One region of the uncultured Faecalibacterium sp. genome, then DNA from elsewhere that is predicted to be linked to it. Evidence: riboswitches for the same ligand, from Rfam matches in the RefSeq annotation. Region 1 holds a riboswitch; the other holds the start of a gene.

Evidence for each region. Region 1 has a riboswitch for FMN ahead of ribD (bifunctional diaminohydroxyphosphoribosylaminopyrimidine deaminase/5-amino-6-(5-phosphoribosylamino)uracil reductase RibD). Riboswitches for the same ligand answer to the same signal wherever they lie in the genome.
Region 2: it holds a riboswitch for FMN, as region 1 does, so the genes downstream of both, QZL71_RS01215 (ECF transporter S component) here and ribD (bifunctional diaminohydroxyphosphoribosylaminopyrimidine deaminase/5-amino-6-(5-phosphoribosylamino)uracil reductase RibD) in region 1, are expected to answer to the same signal.

The regions. Positions count from the first base shown of each region.
Region 1 covers NZ_FMFG01000033.1:12,545-15,953, forward strand. The annotation lists gene QZL71_RS10270 (riboflavin synthase) at 3-644, opposite strand; gene ribD (bifunctional diaminohydroxyphosphoribosylaminopyrimidine deaminase/5-amino-6-(5-phosphoribosylamino)uracil reductase RibD) at 608-1,732, opposite strand; FMN riboswitch at 1,884-1,998, opposite strand; gene QZL71_RS10280 (resolvase) at 2,318-2,821, shown strand; gene QZL71_RS10285 (hypothetical protein) at 2,966-3,409, shown strand, end outside.
Region 2 covers NZ_FMFG01000002.1:71,399-74,807, reverse strand. The annotation lists gene QZL71_RS01220 (MATE family efflux transporter) at 1-1,368, shown strand, start outside; gene QZL71_RS01215 (ECF transporter S component) at 1,495-2,094, opposite strand; FMN riboswitch at 2,245-2,364, opposite strand; gene QZL71_RS01210 (mechanosensitive ion channel family protein) at 2,533-3,409, shown strand, end outside.

The DNA of each region.
Region 1 (3,409 bases):
CCTTAAAAGCCGCAGCGCAGCAGCATTTCTTTTGTGAGCGTGTTTTGCTTCGGTGTTTCTGATGGAAGCAGCCTCTCGATATATTTTCCAACAACATCGGTTTCCAAATTGACAAAATCCCCTTTGTGCCGTTGGTTCAGGTTCGTCTGACGGACGGTGTGCGGTATCGTGGACACGGAAAAGCCCGTAGGTTCCACCGCAGCCACGGTCAGGCTGATACCGTCTATTGTGATAGAGCCTTTTTCAACGACATAGCGAAGGATCGCAGAATCTGCATGAATGGTGTACCAGATAGCCGTATCGTCTTTTCGGATATTAGCAATGCGTCCGACGCCATCCACATGGCCTGCTACGATGTGTCCGCCAAAACGTCCGTTGGCCGGCATGGCACGTTCCAGATTGACAGCACTTCCAACGGTGAGCTGTGCAAGTGCAGAGCGGTTCAAGGTCTCGTGCATGACATCCGCAGCAAAGCTATCCGGGAAGAGCTGCCTGACGGTCAGACAGATGCCGTTGACGGCGATGCTGTCGCCGATCCTGGTTCCTTCCAGAACCGTTTTTGCACGAACAGTCAGTACGGCGGAATGCTGTCCCCGATTGATGGACTTTATTGTTCCGACTTCTTCCACGATTCCGGTAAACACGGGTACTCCACCTCACTTTCGATCAGGAAATCTTTGCCAAGCTGTTCCAATCGGCTGTTCTTCAGGCGGAATGCAGCATCCGGAAGCGGGACACCTGCACCCTCAATGGGTGCTTTGGCATCCCTTCCTCCGAACAGCTTCGGGGCAATGTAAGCCTGTACCTGCTGCACGATGCCGCTTTCCAGTGCAGACCAGTTCAAGGTTCCGCCGCCTTCCAGCAGAATGCTGTCGATCTGCTCCTGCCCCAGCTGTTCCATCAGTTGCAGAAGATTCACATGACCGCAATGCGCTTCCAGACAAAGGACCCGGCACCCGGCCTGTTGATATGCCGCCTGCTTCTCCGGGTCGCCGCAGCAGGTCGCAAGAATGGTCGGAACCTGTTTGGCGGTCATGACCACCTGGGATTGCAGCGGTGTCCGCAAATGTGTATCACAGATGATCCGGACGGGATCACGGCCACCCTCTATCCGGCAGGTCAGCAGTGGGTCATCTGCTAGGATGGTTCCGACTCCCACCATAATGCCGCGGAATCGGTGTCGCTGCCGTTGAACATGATTCCGGGCAATTTCCCCGGTGATCCATTTGGAAGCGCCTGTGTATGTGGCGATTTTTCCGTCCATCGTCATGGCGTATTTCATGGAAACGAAGGGGCGTTTTGTGGTGATATAGTGGAAGAACACCTTGTTCAGCGCATCGCATTCCTTTTGCAGAACATTTTCGGTCACATCTATGCCGTGTGCGCGCAGGATTGCAATTCCTTTTCCAGCCACCAGCGGATTCGGGTCAGCAGAACCCACGACCACCCGGTGAATGCCCGCGTCCAGAATCGCATCCACGCAGGGCGGCTGCTTTCCGTAATGGCAGCACGGCTCCAATGTCACATACAGGGTCGCTCCCTGCGGATCTTCGGTGCAGGATGCCAGCGCATTGCGCTCCGCATGAGCCTGACCGTATCTCTGGTGCCAGCCCTGTCCGATGATCCTGCCCTCTTTTACGACCACGGCACCCACCATCGGGTTGGGAGATGTCCATCCGCAACCCTTTTTTGCAAGCTGCAAAGCCAGACGCATATACTCTTTGTCGTTCATCGTGTCGCCTCCAAAAGAAAAAGCCCTGAACAAAAACGTTCAGGGCAAGCCGAAAAGACACAAGGGATCCTTGTGCAAAAAAGAAAGCTCCAGAATGCAAACGCATCCCAGAGCAGCCTCCACAAGCGCAGAACCGTGCGGGCTCTGCGCTTGGTATCTTCTTTCATCCAGACTGTACTGTCGGCTTCGGAGTTTCACCGAATCATGCCTTACGGCTCGTGGGCTGTACCACCGGTAGGGAATCGCACCCTGCCCTGAAGATTTCTGATTCAATTACAGCGGCATTATAGCACGGCTCCTTTCGGATTGCAAGGGCATTCTGCAAACCGGGACGAAACCGGGATGAAGCGAATCGCTACAACAATAAAATCACATCGTCCGTAGGACAATGTGAACGGAGAATCCAAAGGGGCGCGGGTCGCCAGTGGCAACCTCAAAATGCGTTGCATTTTGAAGCGCTTGACCGAGCCGACAGGCGAGAGCAGCGCCCTTTGGCACACGACTTTGCTTGCAAAGTCTATTCCGAACAAGACGGTACGAACGGGAGGTGCTGGAAATGGCAGCAGAAAAGATCAAGGTCTACACATGAAGGTAGATACCACTGCCATTGAGCAGGAAATCGCCGCCTATGAGAAGCAGCTACGGCAGCACTACTCCACAAAATCCCGGCTTATGGAGGAGATCGACAGCCTTGACCCGGACGACCGGCACTTTATCGCCCGGAAATCCGACCTTGACGACCGCCTTTATAAGATGTACGATAAAATCGAAGAGGTGGAAAATGAACTGATGGATGCCCGGGCAAAGAAGCAGGCCATTGAAGCCGACAAAATCACAGGCGACAACATCTATAAGATCCTGATTTGCTTCGACAAGCTCTATGCCACCATGACCGAGGCGGAACGCCGCAGACTGGTGGAGATTTTGATTGATGAGGTGCAGATCTACCCGGAACGCCAGCCTAATGGACAGTGGCTGAAGTCCGTCCGGTTCAAGCTGCCCATCATCGACCATGACCTTGAATTGAGTTTGGACAATAAGGATCGTGTCGAGGTCGTGTGTTCGATGGTTAGATTCAAAAAGCATTGATCTAATGTGAAGTAGGGTGAACCGTTTTATGGATTCTGTTACACAGCGTATAAAAATGATCCGGCAATATGAAGGAAAATAAGAAGACCTGTGCGGTCTGGTGAAAAATAACAACACAAATAGTACAGAGAAAAGGAGCATCCCATGAACGCAAATATCAATTATGATGAGATCCCGGATACCAGTGCCGTGCAGGAGGACCTGCTTGCGGCGCTGAGCAGCCAGCATGTGACCGTGCACACGAATGAGGAGCCGGACTTCGACTACATGGAAAACGGGGATGTGGCTTTTGTGGTCAAGAACCCGCACAATGATGAGAATTTGCTCATTGAACTGGGCGGCGAGTTCTCGGTGTTCTTCGGCCTGTGGCATGGGCAGTACAAGGCCGTGGAGTACGACTACGACCGCATGAAGAAGGACATTGCAGCCATTCTGGAGGGCAATGCCGGTGCGCTGAGCCTGTATGCCGACGGCAGGTGGCAGGGCAGCGCCCTCTGCCCGGAGAAGGTGTCTGCTGATGCCGACATGGAAAAGCTGCTGGAACGCTGCTGGCAAAAGCAGGAACCGAAGGAAAAACTGCTGGCACAG
Region 2 (3,409 bases), on a different contig from region 1:
GTGCCGCTGCGGCACACCATGCAGGTGGTGCTCACACTGAGCATCCCATCCATCCTGCAGCAGATCGTGGTAACTGCGGTGGAGTACATCGACGCAGCCATGGTGGGGCATATCGGTGCATCTGCTACGGCATCCATTGGCATCGTCAGTTCCAGCACGTGGCTCATGCATGGAATGCTGGCCGGTCTATATATGTCCTTTGCCATTCAGGTGGCACAGTATCTGGGTGCAGACCGGCAGGACGATGCACGCGGTGTATTGCGCCAATCTATGATCTTCAACCTTGTGGTGGGCCTTGCAGCTGCGGCCTTCGGCATTGGCATCAGCCGTTTTCTGCCCGGATGGCTGGGCGCCGACCCTTCCCTGCAGGCGGATGCTTCGGCCTACTTTGCCATCTGGTCGGCTTCCCTGCCCTTTTTGATGATCATGGGAACCTACTCCTCCATGCTGCGTTCCTCCGGCGATGCCCTGACACCGGGCCTTATCAGCGTGCTGACCTGCGTGCTGGATGTGATCTTTAACTTCTGCCTCATCAATCCCACCCGTGAGATGGTGGTGTTTGGCCGCACAATGACCGTCTGGGGCCTTGGCTGGGGGGTACCGGGCGCAGCACTGGGCACCGCCCTTGCTACCGCTATCAGCGGTGTGCTGACCCTTGCCATCCTGCTGCTGCGGGACGGCCCGCTGTGCATCCGCAAGCCCGGCTCCTGGCACATTACCAAAGCCTGCCTGCAGAACCTGTGGAAGGTAGGCGCACCGCTGGCCGCAGAGCGTGCAGTTCTTTCCTCGGCGCAGGTGCTGCTCATCCGCATCGTATCCGGCCTTGGCACCACCGCCATTGCTGCCAACAGTCTGGGTGTGAGCGCCGAAAGCCTGTGCTACATGGCAGGCTATGGCATTCAGGATGCATCCCTTGCACTGGTGGGGCAGGCCGTGGGCGCAAACCGTCGGGATATGGCAAAAAACTTTGCCTGGCTGTGCACCGGCATGGGCATAGGCATCATGGCGCTGACCGGTGTTGGCATGTACATTTTTGCGCCAAACCTGATGGGTATTTTCACCGCAGATGCGGCAGTTATTGCGCTGGGCGCACAGGTGCTGCGCATTGAAGCACTGGCCGAACCGATGTTCGGTGCCAGTATCGTTGCCAGCGGTGCCATGCAGGGTGCCGGAGACAGCACGGGATGCTTTGTGCTGAACCTTGTCAGCATGTGGGGCATCCGGCTCACGCTGGCTTCCCTGCTGGCTCCGCATTTTGGGCTGGTGGGCGTATGGATGGCCATGAGCTTTGAGCTGACCATGCGCGGTGTGCTGTTCCTTGTGCGGCTGGTACGCGGCAGATGGCTGGACAAAGGGGCATTAGCCTGATCGACCGCTGGCGGATATATTTTCCTCTAAATAACAGCTCCCCGGCCGGGAACCGCACTGCGGGACCTGACCGGGGAGTTTTGCTGTGGTTATATGATTTGAGAAGAAGAAAAAATGGAGAACAAGTTACTTTCTGCCGTGCAGGATGGGAGACAGCGGCTTGTAGATCAGCATGCACAGCACTGCATCCAGCAGGCCTTTGACCAGCGTGAAGGGCATATTGAAGATGACAAGGCACTTGATGAGGCTGTCTGCAGAAGGCAGGATGGCCTGATACATGCCGAGGATGGCTTCCAGCGGCATGTGGTAGAACTGCACATAGGCCGGATAGGTGATGAAGTAGTTGGACGGTACGCTGAACACAGCCATGGCTGCAGCGCCTGCAATAGCACCAATGATGGCGGTCTTGCGGCTCTTGTGGTGCTTATAGATAACGCCTGCCACAGCGGAGAAAACCGCACCCAGCATGAAGTTGCACAGCTCGCCCACGCATGCAGTGGAAGTGCCCTTGATAACGATGTGCAGCAGGTTCTTCATAAAGCTGATGACCACACCGTACACCGGGCCGAGAGCAAAGGCACCCAGTAGAGCCGGCAGGTCAGAAAAGTCCATCTTGACGAAGGAAGGAATGAGCATCGGAATGGGAAACTCAATGAACATCAGGATAAAGGCCACCGCACTGAGCATGGCGGCAACAGTAAGATTGTGAGTCGTGCTTTTTTTCATGGTAATGATCCTTCCCGGGGTAAGATGCCCCTTACAAAAATTGTTCCGAAAGCTCTTTTCGTATCTTGTTTTTTGGAACGGGAAGGACAAATAGAAAAGCGCCCTGCTGCAACAAAAACACTGCAACAGGGCGCGTAGACAACGATTTGCCTGCCGTTTCTTGCATCCGGACTATACCGTTGGTCCCGGAGTTGCACCGGGTCAGCACCCTTGCGGGTGGTCGCGGACTTTACCGCCAGTGGGGAATCTCACCCCGCCCTGAAACGAACTTTCTGGCACAAAGTATAGCGTGGCAGGCCCAGCTTGTCAAGAGGGCATCTTAAAATTTGTGCAAAAAATGTCAAAGTAATTCTTTCAAGCTCCCTTCTCTGTAAGCTCTTGCCCGGGTGGGTGCGGTATGGTATCATAGATGGGTCGTATAAAATTCAGGAGGTTATCATGATCTTTTCTATTCGTGATCTTTCGTTTGAGTTTGGCTCTGTGCTGCTGGAGGGTTGGTTTGCACTGGCTGCGCGCGCAGGGTGCGCGCTGCTCATTCTGCTTGCCGCATGGCTGGTACGCCGCTGGCTGAGCAAAAAGGGCATTCCGGCACTGCTGGCCCGCAAGTGGCACTTTAACGGCACTCCCATCCTGCTGCGCAGCTTTGCGGTACCCATCCAGCGCATGTGCACTGCGGTTGGCGTATATCTGGCGGCAGCTTCCCTGCCCTGGGCCATTCCCGGCATTGCCAAGCTGCTGTTGGTCTGCTTCCGCCTTGTCATGACCCTGCTGGTCTGCGAAGGCCTGTATGCGGCATCGGATCTGGCCGACCTGCTGCTGGCTTCCTGCAGCCCGGAGATCCGCTCCAACAAAACACTCTGCTCTTTGCTGGACACCGCTTACAAGGTGCTGGTGATCGTGCTGTGCGTGGCAGCGTTGGCACAAGAAGTGGGCTTTCCCATCGGCAGCATTGTCGCCGGTGCCGGTCTGGTTGGTCTGACCATCTCGCTGGCCGCACAGGAAAGCGCCAGCAACCTGTTTTCCGGCATCGTGATTCTGCTGGACAAGCCCTTCTCGGTGGGCGACTGGATCACTGTGGGCGATGTGGAAGGCGAAGTGATCGACATCAACTTCCGTTCCACCCGCATCCGCTCGCTGGATAAAACCATCAATGTGGTGACGAACAGTAAGATCTGCTCTTCCACCGTGCAGAACGCCGCCCTGCGCACCATGCGGCCCTACAAGTTCAATCTGGGTGTCACCTATAGCACCACCCGCCCGAAGCTGGAACAGCTGATGAAAGACTTGCAGACCATGCTGGACGCAAGCCCTTACA